3 regions of the Paenibacillus sp. TAB_01 genome follow, and region 1 is predicted to be linked to each of the others. Evidence: riboswitches for the same ligand, from Rfam matches in the RefSeq annotation. Region 1 holds a riboswitch; each other region holds the start of a gene.
What was found. A riboswitch is a leader RNA that binds a small molecule or an ion and turns the genes downstream of it on or off. The one in region 1 is predicted to bind cyclic di-GMP.

Region 1 (6,619 bases):
CGGATGCGAGTGGAACGGTCGTTTTTGATTCGCTGCCTGTGGGAGATTATGTAGTAAAAGAAACGGCAGCGCCGGCTGGCTATCTGCTGGATACAAAGGAATATCCGGTTACGATTGCGTCGGCCGCCGGCATTCAGTTGACAGTAGTTAATAAGCAAAAATCTGGATCTGGGTCGGGGTCGGGATCGACGCCAACACCAACGCCGACACCGACACCAGTACCGACGCCAACACCAACACCGACACCGACACCGGCGCCAACACCGACACCAGCACCAGAGCCGTCACCAACGCCAGCATCAGCACCAGAGCCAGTACCAACACAGGTGCCGGCAGCGGATGAGAAGACGACGGAGCAGGATATTCCGATTGACGGCAGCATAAATGTGCCTCTTGGAGGATTATCCGTCATTAACAAGCAGCCGGAGAACGGGACGGCTACGATCGATCCTGACGGGCATTGGACCTATACGCCTAATCCGGGCTTTGTCGGAACGGATCAAATTACCGTGGTGATCAAGGATGAGGATGGCAATGAGTCGGATCTATTGATTAACGTGGATGTTCGAAAGGTACCCCTTGGCAGCGGCAGCTCGCCAAATAAGGGGAATGCAGGAGAAATGCTTCCGAAGACAGGAGAAGCAAGCCATACTGTTGTAGAGCTGTCCGGTCTTTTCTTGATCCTTTTGGGATTGGCCTTACATCGGAAATTTACGAAGAAGGCATAGCTGTTTGATCTTATTTTCACAAGTCTGTCGGCCGGCGGCCGGCAGATTTTTTTTCCACAATAAGCAGCCGCTTGGTTTGCGGGAGGAGGGCCGGATGATAAAAAAAATTGTGCCGATGCTATGTATATTCCTCGGGATTCTCGTACTTCTTTATCCTACGCTTAACGACCGTTATGAGAGCTACCGGCAGCAGAAAATAATGAAGCAGTGGACGGAGAATCTGAAGCAGATCGATACGGCGCCTGAGATGGCTGCAGCCAATCTTTCGCCGGCTGCAGCCGTTCCCCTCTCGACAAACGCGGGAGCGGTTGAATTGGGCCCGCAGCTGTTGAGAGCCGAGACAGAGCCGCCGCAGGAGCCAACGCAGGGCCAGACGCAGGGCCAGACGCAGCAATCCGCGCTGCCGGGTCATGTCGAAGGTGTTTTAATCATCGATAAGATTCGGCTGAAGCTGCCTATCTTGACGGATGCTACTGTGGACAATCTGAAGCTGTCTGTTGCCAGCATCGCCAACACGGGCAAAGCAGGGGCCGTTGGAAATTATGCCATTGCCGGTCATCGAAATTTGACCTACGGAAAAAACTTCAATAGGCTGGATGAAGTCGAAATAGGAGATCGGATCGAGGTAGACACGGGGACGCAGCAGTATTGGTATCAGGTTCAGGAGAAGCTGTATGTGCTGCCGGAAGAAGTATGGGTTCTGAAGGGAAACGGCAGGGACAAGGAAATTACGCTGATCACATGCCATCCTATGCAAAATCCTACACACCGTCTCGTCATTAAGGGTAAACTAGTAGAAAAGTAATAAAATCTATTCAATTAAAAGGGCATATGCTATAATACGTCTATAAAAAAATATAATTTCGGTGCTTTCAACCGATAAAGGCAAATTCAGTGAAAGCTGAAGACGCAAAGCTATAGGGCCTTCCTTAGTCAGCAGTGACTAAGATGGCAGCCAGTTACCGAAAGGGGAGCTTTTTTATGTTTAAAAAAGTGCTCGCAATGTCCTTATTTGCGGTTCTTTTGTTTTTGTCGCCAATTCAAAATTTAGGAGCCTCTGCATCCGCAGCGTTTTCGCTGGATAAAAGTGTTCTGGATAAAGGAATCATTACGGTTAACGGTCCGCAAAGCGATGGAGTCCAAACTATAGTCCGCATCTCGAAAGACGATGCCCATTATGACTACCGTTTTATCAATGGGGCGCATTACCCGCTGCAATTAGGCAACGGCACCTATACGGTTATGGTCGCTGAGCTGATAGCGGATAACAAATATAAAGTGGTTACGAAAGAAAATGTAGAGCTGCGGCTAGCGGATGAAAATGCCGTGTATCTGCAATCCATCTCGCTCATCGACTGGAACGGCGGCACGAAAGCTGTTGGCGAGGCAGCGAAGCTGACGAATGAAAGCATGACGGACATGGAAAAAGTGACCGCAATTTACACTTACATTACTCAAACGATCAAGTATGATGATGGTAAAGCACAAAGCGTCAGCAATGACTATATTCCAAACCTGGATGCCGTTTACGATGCATCTGCCGGTATCTGCTACGATTACGCCGCCACCTTGGCAGCTATGGCCCGAAGCTTAAACATTCCGACGCGCTTGGTTATGGGCTATGAGGCCAGCGCCCCTGAAACCTATCACGCATGGAATCAGGTTTATTTAAAAGACAGCGGCACATGGGTGACGGTAGATCCGACATATGACGCAGCACGCGTGCAAAACGGCGAGCAGCCCCCGATCCTGAAGTGACCCGGCGAATTATACGATCACGCAAGTATATTAATTAATAGGATGCGCATCACATCCAAATTTTGAAGAAGGGGCTGTCCCAAAAGTAAATTTGGAGACACCCTCTGGAACAAAATAAGATGACATTCGAAAAAACCAAGGAGCTATGCGATCTGTTCTCGCTTAGCTCCTTGGTTTTTGGTATCTATTGCAGCTTTCTTAAGTAGATTGTGGGCAAGGGAAAGCCACCCGACCTCCAGACTTACTTTTGGTAAGCCACGAAGCAGAAATCTTCTAAATCCTCGGTTGTTTTTCATATCACCAAACACAGGCTCCGGCTCGATCATGCGCCTCACTGCCAGGGCATAACCCTCTTCACTGCGGAGCTTTTGCCTTGCTTGGCCCTTTAGCCGCAAATACTTCATGCTGACTTTGATCTCACGGTTACCTTGGGCCTTCGTACACTGTGGTTTCAGCGGGCATTCCTCACAGCTGGTGCTTCGGTAATGCCTGTGTTCGATTTCATACCCACTTTCTTTTTTTTCCTTACTTACCCTACGAAAATGGAGCGGTTGTCCGGCTGCGCATGTCCACGTGTCTTGCTCGCTGTTGTAGGTCCAGTTGTCGATCTTACTGATGTCCTTTTGCCATGCCTTGCTTTTTTCGCGATGGTACGTGCTGTACTTTACAATGGCTTCGACTTTGTTCTGCTCCAAATAGTCATAATTCTCCTCACCGCCATAGCCCGCATCAGCGATGACGGTGTGTGGCAGCTTGCCGAACTGTGATTTTATTTTCTCCAGATGAGGGATGAGGCAGCGCGTATCGGTCGGCCGCTGGTGAACGCTGTAGCCGAGAATGAATTGATTTTCAGTGCCAATCTGTACGTTGTAACCCGGCTTGAGCTGGCCATTTCGCATGTGGTCTTCTTTCATTCGCATAAATGTGGCGTCATGGTCCGTTTTGCTGTAGCTGTTTCGATTTCCTAAGATGATCTCATGTGTCTCATACTTTTGGAGCCGCGGAAGCAAGTCCTTGCGGAGCGCACGCACCGCCTTCTTTAGCGGTTTATCTTTAGGCTTCTCCTGCAGGCGCTCTTCCAACTGCTTGACGGCATGTGCCAGCTTTTCACTTGTGATGGCAGATGACTCTCCCAGCTCGTGAAGATCCCTGCCCTCATGTGCTCCTTCTTCTTGCCTCTCAGCTTCTTCAATGGCGGCGAACAAGGTCTGGACTTTCTCCTGGAGCTTGGCCTTGTGCTTCACGACAGCCTTTCCCCAAACAAACGTATAGCGGTTGGCATTGGCTTCGATCTTCGTGCCGTCCACAAAGTAATGCTCCAACTGCACATAGTTCTCCTCTGCGAGGAATTGAAGAACGGCCGTAAACACAGTCTCCAGTACAGTTTTCATTCGTTCCGAACGAAAGCGGTTGATGGTACGAAAGTCCGGGCGCTGCCTGCCTGCGATCCACATAAACATGATGTTTTCACGGACAGCCTTGGCAATCTGGCGAGAGGAGTAGATGCGTTGTGTGTAGGCATAAATGATGACTTTGGTTAACATCTTGGGGTGATAGCTATCTCGTCCGCCTCCGGGGTAAGCGGCGTCGAAGATAGCGGCGTCGAGACGATTGACGGCAGTGTTTACAACGCGAACGAGGTGGTTTGCTGGAATGTCCTCTTCTAAATCCATTGGCAGGCAAAGTTGATCCATGGTATATTGAATGTACAAAAGAAACCTCTCCTTTATGTGAATGGTGGGTGGTACTTCCATTTTACCAAAGGTAGGTTTCTTTTTGTTGTACAAAATGAGAGGGCGTCCCTCAGTCATTTAATGACTTATGGGACACCCTCTTTTTTCTTATGCCGGTTAATGATGGATAAGAGCTTAAATGAGTAATAAACGATTTTACCGATTTTTGCTCTACTGTTTAATAAGAGAAGAAGATAGGATAGAACTAACGATTTTGCGGAGGTGTCAGTTATGGGAAAAAGCATAAGTGCAGCGAAAGTCATCAGGTTTCAAAAAAGATCACATCACCGGTAGAGGATATGCGTGCTTGTGGAACGGAGGTAACCGGGAAGCATGCGACCTACTCCATCTGCCGTAATCGGAGAGGCGGGCCCGGATATGATGAAATTTCATGCATCGCAGGTTTATACCGTCATGGGCTTCTGGACATCGTTGGCCAATACAACGATGTTTACAACCTATGCTGTTTATCAGGTTATCGCGGTAGGACTGAACCCAGTTCAACTGATGCTAGTAGGAACGGTTCTGGAAGTAACCGTACTTTTATTTGAAGGCATCGCGGGAGTGATAGCCGACACGTACAGCCGCAGGCTGTCGGTTCTCATTGGCACATTCGTGTTGGGCTTCGGCTTTTTGCTGGAAGGCAGTGTGATCTGGCTGGCGCAGGCGGTTCCGATCCTATCGGCGTTTCTCTGGCTGTTACTGTCCCAGGTGATTTTCGGCGTTGGCCACACCTTTATAAGCGGTGCGGATGCGGCCTGGGTGGTTGATGAGGCCGGCGAGGAAAACACGGGCCGTATTTTTCTAAAAGCCAAGCGCGCGGGGCTGCTGGGCACTTTGATCGGCATAGCAGTAAGTGTGTGGCTGTCGTTTCTTGAACCGAACCTTCCTTATATAGGAGGAGGGATGCTCTACCTGCTGCTTGGCATCTTTCTGCTGATTTATATGAAGGAAACCCAATTTGTCAGTGTACAGCAACAAGATGAAGCGGTTTCGCACTGGGCGAATTTAAAAGCGACGTGGGTATCGGGCACCCGGGTTATCCGGCGGCAGCCGGTGCTTTTAATGGTCTTGCTCGTCACGCTGTTTAGCGGCGCAGCCTCGGAAGGATACGACCGCTTATGGCAGGCGCATCTCATTACAGATATCGGTTTTCCGCAAAGTCCGCCCTTTTGGATCGGTCTTATCGCCGTCGTCTCAACTTTGGCGAGTTTGCTGGTCATGCGGGCGGCGGAGCGGCGGATCGATCTAAACAACGAGCGGATCGTCTTGCGCGGCATGATCCTGCTGACCGTGCTGCGGATTGCGGCTATCCTGGCGTTAGCTCTATCCCAGAGCTTTGCTTGGGCGCTTGCCGCCGTCCTTCTGTTTGAAATCGTACGCACGCTGACGAGCCCGGTATACGATACCTGGCTCAACCTGAACGTGGACGGCCGTTCGCGTGCAACGGTGCTCTCCATGATGAGCCAATCGGATGCCCTCGGACAGACAGCCGGCGAACCCTGCGTCGGATGGATCGGCCAACGTTTTTCTATACGGGCGTCCCTTGTCGCCGCCGCGGTCCTGCTGGTTCCGGTGTTAGCGGTTTACAACCGTGTGCGAACCAAGCATCAGCGTTGAGGAGATGGTGGGGGACTCCGGTGGGGCATCCTCCCCCAGAAGATACCCTCCGGAGTCGAGGTCACTGAAAAACTTACGGAGGGTACGGAAGTGTTCTGTAGAAGCGAAAGCGTTCGCCTTTGTCCCTGGATTTCAACCGCTACAAGCGGAATATAATCAGAGAAATCCAGGGACAACAGCGATCGGAAGAATATTCCGTACTCGTAGCAATGACTTTTTCAGTGGCCTCCCTGCGTCTGTGCTCATTTTTCACTTCAGAGAGGTTCGAGACAGCCCGAGCTGCCGGATGAAACCGGCAGCTTTTTAACTTTGACTGGCTTGTATACCCTTGGACGACCTGGTTCCCAAGGGGCCTGAGGGAGGTTCGCGTCAAATATTCAAGCTGGTGAATCATCCGGGATGCAAATTCGATTTTGCCCAATAACTGTTCAAATATTGCTGAATTAGACCATTTTATGGTTTAATTCAATTAAATTTGAAGAAAAATGGGGTGAATGAGCATGTTATCTCGTGATAACTCGTCAAAACACTGGTTTTCTTTGATTTTAATTGCAGTGTTCATGCTGTTTGCAACACCGACCCCCATCCCGGAGGGAGGCGCGAGCGAGTCCGCCCGGACTTCCGTTTCGCAAGGCATGGAATATTTCACGAATCAAGCTACGGTTCGCAAGCAATCCTCCGTTTCTGAAGGAATGCGCTTCGCCGCGTTTCTAACTGCACTTTCGCTTGCTATGCGCTCTCTGCTGAAGGCAGCCCCCCGAATGCTGCCGGAAACTCACC
Region 2 (6,619 bases), 2.4 Mb from region 1:
TCCCATATGAACAATACCAATCCACGTAAATATTTACTTAACAACAGATGGCCGAAACCTGGGAAAGCTGCTGACCACCATGCGATTATATATGGATTGCGCAGGTGAAATTGAGTTGTGCCAGCGGTGCTGACATAGGCTTTGTAACGACGAAATTTGTTTTCTATGTTATTGAAATTATCCATAAAATAATACGTCCTTTGTGCTTGATAATATAGTACATTATATTGTTCCAATTATATGTAAATATATACTAAATAAGGAATTGTGTGCATGCGGGATAGTGATTGAACATGCCGCTATGTATGTTTCGATTGAACTGTTTCAACAAAAATTATGAGCCATAAATGTATGGAAGTGTATGGTACAATGGAAACAAACAAGCTTAAGTTTATTGAAGGGGAGAGCGTTGTGGAAGTGACATTGGATATCGTGGTCCGGTCGACGGAAATTGACGTGAATGGACATGTGAATAATGCCAAATATTTGGAATATTTTGAGTGGGGCCGCGAGGAATGGTATGATCAGTCGGGTCTCAGCTACGATGTATTAAGCGCGTTAGGCGTACAGACCGTGACCGTCAATATTAACATTAATTATCGGAAGGAATGCAGGCAGGGTGATCGGCTGACCATTCGTTCCCGTCCGGTGAAAGCGGGAAGAACCAGCTTTGTTCTGCAGCAGGAGCTTTATAATCAAGCCGGAGAGCTGTGTGCCGACGCGCAGGTAACGAGTGTAACCATTGATATCGCATCGCGCACAAGCCATCCGATCCCGGAAGCTCTGCGAAATGCCTTGGAAGGCTGATACGTGAAGCGTCTTAACAATCCATAGACAGCCTTTATCAGATGGACAGCCTGGACATGGGTTCCTCTGATAAAGGTTATTTTTCATTCCTAATTTGTCATGTCCCTATGTTAAACCGATTGTTGTTCCTTGACGGGTAGCGATTGTTTGCTTTTATAGCGCCTTTGAAAAGGAATAATGTGGTAAAATAGGTTAATGAATCTATAAGGGAGGGATACCATGATAAAACCTAAAAGACTGCAGCCTGGATCAAAAATAGCCATAATTTCTCCTTCTAGCGGCTTGCCTCATTTGTTCCCAGAGATTTATGAGCTGGGATTACACCAGCTTCAACAGATTTTGAGTTTGGAAGTGATTGAAATGCCAACAGCCAGGATGGCTCCGGACGAGCTGTATCGAAATCCTCAGCTTCGTGCAAAGGATATTAATGAATGTTTCAGCAATGATCATATAGATGGTATTCTTACTTCTATTGGGGGATACGAGTCAGTCCGGATCCTCCCGTTTTTAGATACTGATATGATCAGGAATCATCCTAAATTTATTATGGGTTTTTCAGATGCTACTACATTCTTGACTTACCTCAATCAATTAGGGATGGTCACCTTCTATGGACCTTCAGTTATGGCTGGAATAGCGCAAATGAAGAACCTTCCTCTGGAATATACCGAGCACTTAAAGGCACTTTTATTCTCAAGCTCCTTTCCTTACAAGCTCTTCCCCTATCCGAAGTGGACTAATGGATATAAAGATTGGAAAAGTATAGAGCATCTGGGCGAATGCCGGGAGTTTTACGACAATCAACATGGATGGTCTTTTTTACAGGGAGGCTCTGTGGAACGGGGGTATCTGTGGGGAGGTTGTATCGAAGTATTAGAATTTATGAAATCAACTGTATATTGGCCAAATGAAGCTTTCTGGAATGATAAAATTTTATTTTTTGAAACTTCGGAGGATAAGCCTTCTCCTATGCAAGTTGGATATATGTTGAGGAATTACGGGATGCAGGGTATCTTTTCGAAAGTGAAAGGAATCCTAATCGGAAGAGCCAAAGATTATACAATGGAAGAAAAAAAGAAGCTTAACGAGATCGCGGTGAAGGTTATCAAGGACGAATTTGGTGCCGGTGATCTGCCTATCGTTGTCGATCTGGACTTTGGCCACACAGATCCTAAATGGATTCTGCCGATCGGAAGCAAAGTTGAATTAAATCCTATTACGAGAGAAATAACTCTACTGGAGTGTCCATTTGACGAGGGTTGATACCTGGCGGTTAGGCTAGAATACATTAATTTTGGTTAAATATTACATTAAATGGAAATGATAACGTTAATCGAACCTCCGGTCTGCGTGCGGCAAGCCCTGATTAGGGTTCGAACCTAAGGGGAGGCGGTTAACGTGCGAATCCTGCTGCATGTCTTATTTCTTTCGGCGGCGTGGAAGTGGGGGGACTGGCGCAATTGGCGTCAATACTATCCAACCATGCTGTATATGATCGTCGGCGACCTCATGTATAATTTCTTAACCTATAACTATACGATGTGGAAATTCAACCCCACTTCCTTTGATAAGGGGATTTATTCGAGCCACACCCTCATAACGCTGGGGATAGATTTCATTAACTTTCCAGCGGTTGTCCTACTTTACCTCACTCATTTTCCGGCAAAAGGGCTGCATAAGCAGATTCTTTATATTCTTGTATGGGCGATGATGAATTCGCTGATTGAGCTGATTGCTCACTTCTTTTCCGGCATTTCTTATGAACATGGCTGGAATTACGGCTGGTTCGCCGTGTTCAACGTGATCATGTATATCCTGCTCCGCACCCATTATAAACAGCCTTTGCTTGCACTCGGCCTATCCGCAATTTTAATTGTTTCTTATTGTTTCTATTTCAAGCTTCCTTTGAACACGATGAAATGATGGCGGATACCTTGTGCTGCGGCACACACCTTGTATGGAGCTGCTGCTCTCACGGTTCCGCACAGATGGGACTCAGCTTGTACCCGTCAACAATACGCCTGCCTGATCAATGCAGCCTTTGCCCGGGGAGCTCCTCGGGACGGAAAGGCGTACACAGCACGGCGGGCTAGGAGGTCAAGATATTTTCCCCGGATGGATTTGCTCGAGCAGGGCGTGTTTCATGGATACAAGCTCTTTCTCAATCAGGTGAGCGCATGCCCGATAACGTGTAACCTCTTGTTCAGAGAAAACCCGCTTGTCTCTGGCGTACATCACTTTATGTCCGAATGAATGGCCGTTATGCATCAGCGGAATACTGCAGAAGGCCTGAATCCCCGCTTTCAGCAGCTGGGCCCGGTGGTTGTCGCATATATAATGCTCGGACCGTTCCACATGATCAACTACAAGAACATCGCCTACATAGAGCGGAACACGGGAACCGTTTAATACATCATTTTTGACGCAGAGTCCGTTGGTATATTCATTGTAGACCATCGGCACATCCGCAACACTGCTGTTCCAAAGCCGCTGCCGCTCATGTTCATATAAATAAATGGAGTGCATAAAGGCAGGGAATTCTTGCCTCACGAGTGCCATATACCGGTTCATCATCATGGTGGAGCGGATAGCGATGAGCTCGGAGCTTCCGATAAGATCTTCCTGCAGCAGTTCAAGAAAGACTTGAGACAAATTCATTTCTTTGCTGTAGCTTGATGAAATATGATTAAGCAGCTGCCGAATCTCTTTGGTCATTTTAAATTTGATGAAGGACTCGACGATTTCTTCCACCTGGCACGACACTCCTTTCCATTATCGTTCTTTAGCTTTGTGAGGCTGCTGCAACCGCTCCTTAACGATCTTCTCCAGAAGCTCATGGATGGGCAGCAAATCCTCCTCCGTTAAAATATGGCCATCCCAATGCAAGTTTCGGGCGGAAGCTGATAACTCCTTGTTCTCGAGCAGCGGATGAGGCTCTGCCAGTGCGCTGAGACCCAGCAAATAATCCGCTGTCGTATTCAGAGTGGTTGCCAGCTTATAAATGATCTTGAGCTGCGGTTCCCGGTTCCCATGCTCATATCCGGAAATCGTCGTCTTAGCTACTCCTATTTCTTTTCCAAGCTCCTCCATCGTAAAGCCGCGCAGGATACGGAGCTGTTTTAAGCGAATCCCAAAGCCATCAGGCATGATGCCAACTCCTAACAATAGACAATTGAAGAAATTTTTAAAATCGTTTACAATGAAAAAGTACTCGAAACGCATACTTTTTTGAGGTTTCGCATGCTTTCTCTCATTCTACAGTATGAAGGCAAGCCTGTATAGGATAAGAATGGACTCCTTTCGATTCTTAACCGCAATGGAAAAAGGCAAATCCAGCGAAAGCTGGAGACGCAAAGCCGAGGGTCTAAGGCATGAAAAGCTATGACGGCCAGGTTGCCGAAGGAAAGAGAAACAGCCTGTTCTTTTCAGAGGGCCGCTGAAAAACGAGCGGAGAGTGCGGAATCGTTCTGTAGAAGCGCAAGCGTTCGCCTTTGTCCCTGGGTTTCAACCGCTAAAAGCGGGGAAATTAAAGAAATTCGAGGACAACAGCGATCGTAAGAACGGTTCGCACTTGCAGCGAGACTTTTTCAGCGGTCTCCTTTTCAGAGGGCTGTTTTCTTTTAGGATTGGGGAGTGAGTATAGTTGATGAACGAGGGCAAAGTGAACATCTTGCTGGTCGATGATCAGGCTGAAAATTTGTTGGCGCTCGAAGCGGTCATTGAGCGTGACGATTACAACCTGGTCAAAGCCCATTCCGGAGAAGAAGCTTTAAAATATTTGCTGAAATACGATTTCGCAACGATTTTATTAGATGTTCAAATGCCCGGGCTGGATGGCTTTGAAACGGCCAGAATCATTAAGTCGCGGGAAAAATCCAAAAATATACCGATTATTTTCGTTACGGCGAACTACATGGATGAACATCATGTGTATACCGGTTATTTTATTGGGGCCATCGAATATATTCTCAAACCGTTCGACCCGAATACGTTGAAGGCTAAGGTTCAAGGGTTTGTCAATATTTACAAGACGAACCGTAAGCTTCTCCAACAAACGGAAATGCTTATGCAAAAGACCAAGGAACTGGAGGCTGCGAATAAGGAACTGTCCGAGATCACATCCGAGCTGCGCAAATCGCAGGCTTTGACGAACGTTATCAGCGAAACCTCGATTGATTCAATGCTCATTCTTAACCAGGATGGGTTTATATTGAAGGTCAACCCGGCTGTACATAAAATGTTCGGATACGAGAACAGCGAAATTGTGGGCAGAAATATGGACATCCTGTTTCCTTTTCCGCAAGCTCAACGGTTCCTTCCAGGCAAATGGGATGATGCATTGTATGGTGCGGAAGAAGGGATTCATGAGGTGAATGCTGTCCGCAAAGACGGGAGTACGTTTCCCGTAGAGTTCCAGATCGGCAGCACGTTCGTGGAGAATAAGAATATTATCGCATGTACGATCAGGGATGTGACGAAGAAAAGACAGTCCCAGCAATTGATCACGCACATGGCGTACCACGACGGCTTGACCAACCTGCCGAACCGAAGAATGTTCAACGACCGCTTAAACTTGATGTTAAACCAGGCCAAGCAGGAGAATCAGCTGTTGGTCATGATGTATCTGGATTTGGACAGGTTTAAATATATCAATGATTCGCTGGGTCACTTGATAGGTGACAAGCTGCTTCAGGAAGTGGCGCGAAGGCTGGTTTCCTGCACGGATAACGTCCATTTCGTTGCAAGAATCGGCGGGGATGAATTCAATATGGTGCTCCAGGATACGAATCGGGAGGATGCGCTCGATATTGCGGAAGACGTGCTGGAGCAGCTGAAAAAACCGTTTTATATTGAAGATTTCGAATTATACGTGACAGCCAGTATTGGCATCAGTGTCTATCCTTACGATGGAAAGGATGCGCCCGCCCTGTTGAAAAACGCGGATGCGGCGCTCTACCGGGCTAAAGAGCAGGGGAAGAACAAATTTCAGATTTATCACTCGGGGATGAATATCCGTTCCTACCGGACCTTTATGCTGCAAAATGATTTGAGGAAAGCGATGGAACACGGTGAGTTTACGCTTCTGTACCAGCCTCGAATCGATGTGAATTCGGGAGAAATTACGTGTACGGAAGCTGTGATTCGTTGGAATCATCCTAACTGGGGAACGCTGCAGCCCTCCGAGTTCCTCCCGCTGGCCGAAGAGACGGGGCAGATTGCGGCTATCGGCGAATGGGTTCTGCGGACCGCCTGCAAGCAAATTCAATTGTGGCGGATGTCAGGGCTGCCTTTACCGCGAATGGCTGTACGATTCTCGTCGCTGCAATTTTTGCAAAAGCAATTTGTCCGTAACATCGAACAAATTCTGAAGGAAGCGGGGCTTGAGCCTGCGATGCTGGAAGTGGAAATTACGGAATCGGCCATCATGCGCAATGAAAGCGTCATAATAAGAGCGCTGCACGAGCTTAAGCAGCTCGGCGTTACGATCTGCATCGAAGAATTCGGCTCCGGCGGTTCATCCTTAAGCTCGCTTAAACATATTCCAGCCGATTTGATCAAGATCGATAAGCTGTTTATGGATGATTTAGCGGCAAATCCGGCTCAAAGCACGGCCTTTATCTCTTCTATCGTTTCTTTGGCCCGCAGCTTGAACATGCAGGCGGTGGCGGTTGGCATCGAATCGGAGGAGCAGCTGAATCTATTAAAGAATTTGAGCATTCAAGGCGTACAAGGCCGACTGTTCAGCCTCCCCGTTACGGCTGCAGAGCTAGAGCCGCTGCTCAGCCAAGGTCTGTCCGAGCAGTTTTCCTTT
Region 3 (6,619 bases), 4.8 Mb from region 1:
ATGGCATTCATGACACACTCCTCGCTACTACAGCTTTCAAATCATAAAGAATTACGTTAACGATCCCCTGACGGTTTCAAACTGACCGGTCATTCCAAATAAGAATATAAACAATATTTAGTAATTATTCAATCTATTTTATGATTAAAATTAAGTTTTCCTTCAAAACTGACCGGTCAGTCACATCCTTGACTTCAAAGTTGGCGGACGTTACAATGACGGTAGCTTTATATTCCAGCGTTTGCCCATTGCCTATTAGGGAAGTGAAACGGTTTGAACGATAAAAAAATGCTGCTCATTCAAGCGGCAATCAAGCTCTTCGGAGAACGGGATTACCATAATACATCCATTCAGGATATCGTTTCGTTGGCCGGGGTATCCAAAGGCTCCTTCTACCTTCATTTTCATTCCAAGGAAGAGCTCATTATTTCGATCTTCAAGCATTACTTCCACTCCTACTTTGAACAGCTGCATCAGGCGTCGCAGGATCAAGCGCTTACAACCAAGGAGCTGCTCGTGCAGGCCATTACGCTGCAGTGCAAGCTGGTTATGGAAAATAAAGATTTCTTGAACATGCAGGTCAAAGGCATGCTGTTTACGCAGAACGAAGCGATTCAGCAGTTCTGCTTCGAGCAGAATCTCGCCGGGCTGGCCTGGTTTCAAACGAAAATCGTCGAATTGTACGGCCCGGCCGTCGAAGCTCATGCCATAGACCTGTCCGCAATGCTGAACGGCATGCTGAAGGAGTACTTCTTCTACTATATTTGCTACCATCATCCGCTTGATATTGAACAGCTTTCCGTCTATCTGGTCGAACGGCTGGATGATCTCGCTCAAGGCATTCTGAGCAAAAAACAAGGTCCGCTGCTTGAGGCGTCCTACATCTTCCAGCAGCCCGCAGCCTTGACGGAAGACGCATCTCTGCACACCTTCATGGAGCAGGTGAAGCAGGCGGTTAGAGATCATGTAACGGATCCTCAAGCCTCGCAGTCCATGCTGCTGGCTCTCCAGGCTCTCGATGCCGAATTCGCTAAGGATCATCCTAACGATGTCATTATTCAAGGCATGTACACCTACCTGCAAAGCCTGAGCGAGCCTTACCCTCCGCTCTGCGACACGATCGAATCGGTCGCAGGCAAGCTGTGCAAAGGATAAGCGGCCTCCCGGTCCGCCTGCTGATGAAAAAAAGAAGCCATGCTTTCCCTTTATCGGAAGGCATGGCTTCTAACTTTTTATATTTTCATGCGCCGGCCGTACCGCCCGTCTCCTGCTCATGTTCCTGTCCTTCGATGTGCAAGCGACGCCTGTCTCGTGCCTCAGGACGCGTTTTTTTCGAAGGAGAGCATAAATGTCGTAGCATGCTCGTTGCTCGTAAATGTGATGTCGCCGTTGTTTTTGGTCATGATCTGCTTGCAGATGGCAAGGCCCAGACCGGTCCCGTCCGATTTGTTCGTGACGAACGGGGCGAAGATCGTGCCGGAAATGCTTTCCGGAATCCGCGGACCGTTATTGCTGATATGAATATGCACCTGCTGCTGATCCTCGAAGCATGAAATGTGCATTTTTTTATTGCTCTTCATATCGGAAAGGGCATCGATGCCATTATTAATCAAATTGGACAGCACCTGCTGAAACGCCAGCTTCTGTACCCGGACGTACAGATCCGAGGGAACGGAAACGGTCAGCTCGACATTCTCATTAATCAATCGCGGTCCCAGAAGGGATAAGCTGTATTCCAGCGTCGGCTTGAGCGGAAGCACGGCTAGCTCCTCTTCCATAATAGGCCGCTTGGAGAAGCTTAAGAACCCGGTCACCTGCATATGAATGTGGTTCAGTTCATTTTCTATGTATTGAATATAGGTCTGCCCTTTATTCGAATCGGCATGCTGGATTCCCGTACTGAGCAGCTTCAGGAAGCCTTTAATCGCTGTCAAAGGGTTGCGGATTTCATGCGCCATGCTGGCCGCCATTTTCCCGACCAGGTTAATCCGGTCGTCATGCAGAGCGTGAATGGCCTGATCCTTCTCCCGCATCGCGGATACGGCCTGGTTCCAGTAGCACTCGCACAGCACCCGCTCGAACTGGTCGATCCGGTAGCTGATCTCCCGGTACAGCTCAAGCGACACCAGATCGCTTCCCGCTTCCAGGAACGTCTTTCTCCACAAGTGCGCGCCGGTAATAATATGAATGATATGTACATTCATCTCATTATAAATCCTGCACCATTCATCGACCTTCCACTGGATCGGATGTTCCTCCGCCGGCTTAAGCAGATCGATAAAGAATTCGAACAAAGCCTCGCCCTGTTTGTATAAAATGCCGTATTCAAATCTATCCACAAACTGATCATTGAATTGTTCAATCCAATAATTGATCAAATTCGCTTTGTTGTCCCTGAGTTCCATCAGTCGTGGCTCTATCTTCATCGCTAAAAACCTGCCCGTAAATAGGATGCATATCTCTGTTTTTAAACATAGCATATCCGAATACTGGGAACAATGCTCTACTATGCTTGTTTTACTCAAACTTACGGCCTATGAGAAGCGCGTTTTATGTCGAAATGTAGATGTGAAATTGTCCGATGGTGTCAATCGTCAGCGGGATGCTGAATACCTTTTCCCCCCAGGTATACCCTGTCTGTTGAACCAGATGGGGCGGCGTAATGTCCACCTCGATGCCCTGCTGATACAAGATCGCGCTGGCATTCCCGCTAATCATATTGCCAAGCTCCCCTACGGCGCTCTGACACATTTCGTCGAATTCCGTTATAGGATATCCGCCCATCATGCCCGACACCATCCGGAAAGCGACGGTTTCCGGAAAACCGAACAAAATATCCTTGTTCAAGGAACCGATAATACCGATTTTGAACCATATATAATGGTGGAGATAGTCGATCTTTTGAACGCTTAATTGACCGACCGAAGGTTTGATTTGAATCAAGGTCTCGATAACATGAATCGAGGAAGACAGGAACGGATTGACCAGACTGGCCTGCACATCATACAACCCCTTTGCAAAATAAATGTATATCAAAAAAAGGACTGCCCGAAATGAGCAGTCCTGTTCTAGCTAACCTAGAATATGAGCGCAGCTTTCGGCGGCTCGGCTGCCGTAGGGATTGCCCCCTTAGGCCCGCAGCTTTGCGTCCCTGCCTTTCAACAGGTTTGCCATTATCGATTTCTCACATTGGAATAATAAAGTTCGGAACCATTGTACCACACAATCTGATAAAATAGTACTGATTTTCACGCCGACCGTACGTAAAATGCGTGACTATCCGCCCAAGGATATCCATCGGAGGTCGCGCCATCCTTACCGCTTCACATAGCTCTTCCGTCCGGATACCTGTCTGCGGAGTCCCGGATGCATGACTCGAGCGGCGACCTTCCGGTTCTAGCTGCGCTTCAAAAATTCCAGCGTCACGCGGATCGCTTCCTCCAGCTGCGGTGTTGTCGAAGCAAACGGGTGTACCGCCCCGAAGGTATGGTTTCCCGCCTGGATCAAGGCGATGCCGTGCTGCGGCGCTCCCAGGCGCAGCGCTTCAAAGCCTTCCCGCAAGCGGGGCGAATCCTGGTCTCCCTGCACCTGCAGCACGGGAAGCTCCAGCCCGGCGAGCCGCTTGACGATATCGAACCGCTCGCCCTGCTCCTTCAAGTCCTCGTAGAAGGAAGCGCGAATCGGCATCTGCTGTCCGGTCCTTGCATTCGCTACATAGGCAACGCCCTGTTCGGCTATCTGCTCCTTGAACGCATCGTCGAACAAATCCGCTTTGGCGATGCCGTTCCAGGTTACCACGGCGCTAATCTCATTGGGATGGTCCGCGGCATAAACGATGCTGCTGCCCCCTCCGCGGCTGTGGCCGAGCAAGCATATCTTCCCGGCATCAGCCTGCTCGGAACGAGGCAGCTCCCCGATGCCTAGGGCGTGAAGCAGATATGTAAGATCCTGCTGCTCCCGCGAATAAGTATTCAGCGCGAACTTGTCCAGCTCATCGAAATCCGTTTCGGCGACGCCGTTGCAGGAAAAATTAAACGTGACCGTATAAAAGCCCGCCTCCGCAAACCGCCGGGTGGCATACGGAAAGAATCCCCAATCCTTAAAACCCTTAAAGCCGTGGCAGATGACCAGCACCGGCCGGCGTACAGCTCCCGATGCTTCTCCCGAGCCGGCAAGGGTCACGATCTCTCCGCGGATATAAAGCGGTTCTCCCGACGGCAGCTGCCCCGCTTCCCGAATGAAAGGCTCCTGAATCATTTCCGCCTCATGTGTACTCATACAGTACCACTCCCTCTCAATTAAATGAGTAATTACGATGAACCTGATAAGTTTAATAGGAATAAATTCATTGTACCATACTCCGAGCCGCAGGCTTTAATCTTGCTGCAGAGGCTTCGGTTTATGAGAGGGCATGCAAACAAAGCCGCAAGCCGGAAGGGCTTCACCGCCCGGCCGGCTCGCAGCTTGAAATGGCCGCCGCCATATACTGATGCTGATACTGATGCGGATGCGTGCTTTTACAGCTCCACCATCGCTTTGATGACTCCGGTTTCCGGCTTCAGCCAGGCTTCATACGAGCCGATCATGTCCTCGAAGCCGACGCGGTGGGTAATAAATGAATCCGTATCGATGTGTCCGCTGCGCAGACTGTCGATCACATGCTCGAAATCAACAATTGTCGCATTCCGGCTGCTCATCAGGGTAAGCTCACGCTTGTGGAACTCCGGATCGTGAAAGGATAGATCGGCCTTCACCAGCCCTACGAAAACCAGCCGACCGCCATGCGATACATATTGGAAGGAGCTTTCCATCGATTTGGCATTGCCTGTTGCATCGAATACCACCGTCGGCAAATCACCGCCGGTGATCGCTTCGATTTCCTTCAACGGATCGTTCTTTACATTCACCGTGTAGTCGGCAGGCGCCCATTCCCTGCAGTACTCAAGCCGGCCCTCATTCATATCGAGCGCGATGACCCGAGCGCCCGCCAGCTTGGCGAACTTCATGACGCCGAGTCCGATCGGCCCCGCTCCGATCACAAGCGCGAATTCGCCTGGAGTAATCGCTGCCCGGCGTACCGCATGAGCCCCGATGCTCAAGCATTCGACGATAGCCGTCTGCTCCAGTCCCAAGCCCTCCGCTTTCAGCAGATGATCGGCGGGCACCGCTATATACTCCCGCATGCCGCCATCCTGATGGACGCCGAGCACTTTCATCTGCGTGCAGCAGTTCGTTTTGCCCGACCGGCAGGCGATGCAGCGTCCGCATTCCAGATACGGCAAAACCGCTACCGGATCGCCCGCCTTCAACCCCCGGCTGTTGCTGCCGATCTCCACAATTTCACCTGCAAGCTCATGCCCAAGAATACGCGGGTATTCAAAAAACGGCTGATTGCCGCGGTAAGCATGCAAATCCGTGCCGCAAATGCCGATGCGGCGAATCCGCACCAGCGCTTCCCCTTCCGCCGCCGCAGGCATATCCGTTTCTTTTAAAGCAAAGCGGTTCGGCTCTTCACACACGATCGTTCTCATGAATCAGGTCGCCTCTTTTCAAAGTAGGATAAAAGGATGGAATTTCTCTTACTATGGATTCTCTATTTAGAAAGCGGTTTCCTTCCCGTATCTAAAATAAGCTTCGGATGTTTTCCTCCTGCCCTAACTATTTGTCCGATGTCTCCCTCTTCAAGGGACCGGCTTAAGCAGCAGGCGGCAAAAGACCCGGACTTGGCTGCCCCGCAGTGCGCACTTAAGATCCGAGAACGTCGGAGAGGCGGGAGTGAAAAAAGAAACAGCCAGGGCTTCTGCACCTGGCTGTTAAAAAACATCGCTGCGCGCACAATACCTGCTTCCAGGCTTAAGCTTACGAAGCCTGTCTGACGGCTTTGCAAGCGCGCAACTGTTGTCCTTGAGGCTCAACCAACCGATGATCCCCTCGCTTTGAATCGGGTTGAGCTTCTAGGACACAGGCGAACGCTTACGCTGCTGCAGTACGGTTGCGTACGCTCCGCCCGTTTCTTTAGCGCCCTCGGCTCCTGCCTTGGCCGATTCATCTTCATTCCGCCGCACTCCGCTAGTGTCTAGTGCGGCTCTTCCCTTACAACGACCTGCCCAAGCAGCTGCTCTACATCCTGCGGGTCCACATAACCGGCACGGGCCGTCAGCGCATTGGCCGAGCCTGCCGCCGCAGCGTAGGCAAGGCATGCCTCGAGCGGCTGCTTGCGCAGGGTCGCAACCGCCATACCGGCTGTATACGCATCTCCGCACCCTACTGTATTCACCGGCTGCACCTGCGGTGAAAGAGCAGTATACCGTTTGCCCCCGTAAGAGCTGTGTGATCCTTTGGCTCCCAGCGTGACGCTGATCAGCTCAATCCCCTTCTCGTGCAGCGTGTCCAGCTGCGTATCCTCCGCAGCCCAAGGGGCACCGGCTTCCCGCGCCTGACCTGTCAGCTGCGCCATTTCGTCCTCATTCGGCTTGATGAAATACGGAGCCGCATCGACCGCATGCCTCAGCGCAGAGCCGCTTGTATCGAGAAAGGCCAGCGCTCCCGCCGCCTTCGCCAGCGTGATCAGCTGCGCATAATAATCGTCCGGGACTCCCCGAGGGAGACTGCCGCTGAA

Region 2: linked by a shared signal. The riboswitch ahead of ACHHV8_RS16340 (EAL domain-containing protein) and the one ahead of ACHHV8_RS28160 (transglutaminase-like domain-containing protein) in region 1 are both predicted to bind cyclic di-GMP.
Region 3: linked by a shared signal. The riboswitch ahead of ACHHV8_RS04915 (chemotaxis protein CheX) and the one ahead of ACHHV8_RS28160 (transglutaminase-like domain-containing protein) in region 1 are both predicted to bind cyclic di-GMP.

What each region holds. Positions count from the first base shown of each region.
Region 1 covers NZ_JBIFNP010000001.1:5,782,558-5,789,176, reverse strand. The annotation lists gene ACHHV8_RS28170 (SpaA isopeptide-forming pilin-related protein) at 1-728, shown strand, start outside; gene ACHHV8_RS28165 (class D sortase) at 823-1,533, shown strand; cyclic di-GMP riboswitch class I at 1,603-1,695, shown strand; gene ACHHV8_RS28160 (transglutaminase-like domain-containing protein) at 1,710-2,486, shown strand; gene ACHHV8_RS28155 (IS1182 family transposase) at 2,630-4,198, opposite strand; gene ACHHV8_RS28150 (MFS transporter) at 4,598-5,839, shown strand; gene ACHHV8_RS28145 (hypothetical protein) at 6,334-6,619, shown strand, end outside.
Region 2 covers NZ_JBIFNP010000001.1:3,396,403-3,403,021, reverse strand. The annotation lists gene ACHHV8_RS16370 (hypothetical protein) at 1-185, opposite strand, end outside; gene ACHHV8_RS16365 (acyl-CoA thioesterase) at 412-807, shown strand; gene ACHHV8_RS16360 (S66 family peptidase) at 1,027-2,070, shown strand; gene ACHHV8_RS16355 (CBO0543 family protein) at 2,206-2,730, shown strand; gene ACHHV8_RS16350 (GAF domain-containing protein) at 2,905-3,558, opposite strand; gene ACHHV8_RS16345 (helix-turn-helix domain-containing protein) at 3,580-3,954, opposite strand; cyclic di-GMP riboswitch class I at 4,123-4,208, shown strand; gene ACHHV8_RS16340 (EAL domain-containing protein) at 4,454-6,619, shown strand, end outside.
Region 3 covers NZ_JBIFNP010000001.1:997,749-1,004,367, reverse strand. The annotation lists gene ACHHV8_RS04925 (TetR/AcrR family transcriptional regulator) at 274-1,155, shown strand; gene ACHHV8_RS04920 (sensor histidine kinase) at 1,317-2,426, opposite strand; gene ACHHV8_RS04915 (chemotaxis protein CheX) at 2,551-3,000, opposite strand; cyclic di-GMP riboswitch class I at 3,097-3,182, opposite strand; gene ACHHV8_RS04910 (alpha/beta hydrolase family protein) at 3,397-4,278, opposite strand; gene ACHHV8_RS04905 (zinc-binding alcohol dehydrogenase family protein) at 4,518-5,531, opposite strand; gene ACHHV8_RS04900 (1-phosphofructokinase family hexose kinase) at 6,077-6,619, opposite strand, start outside.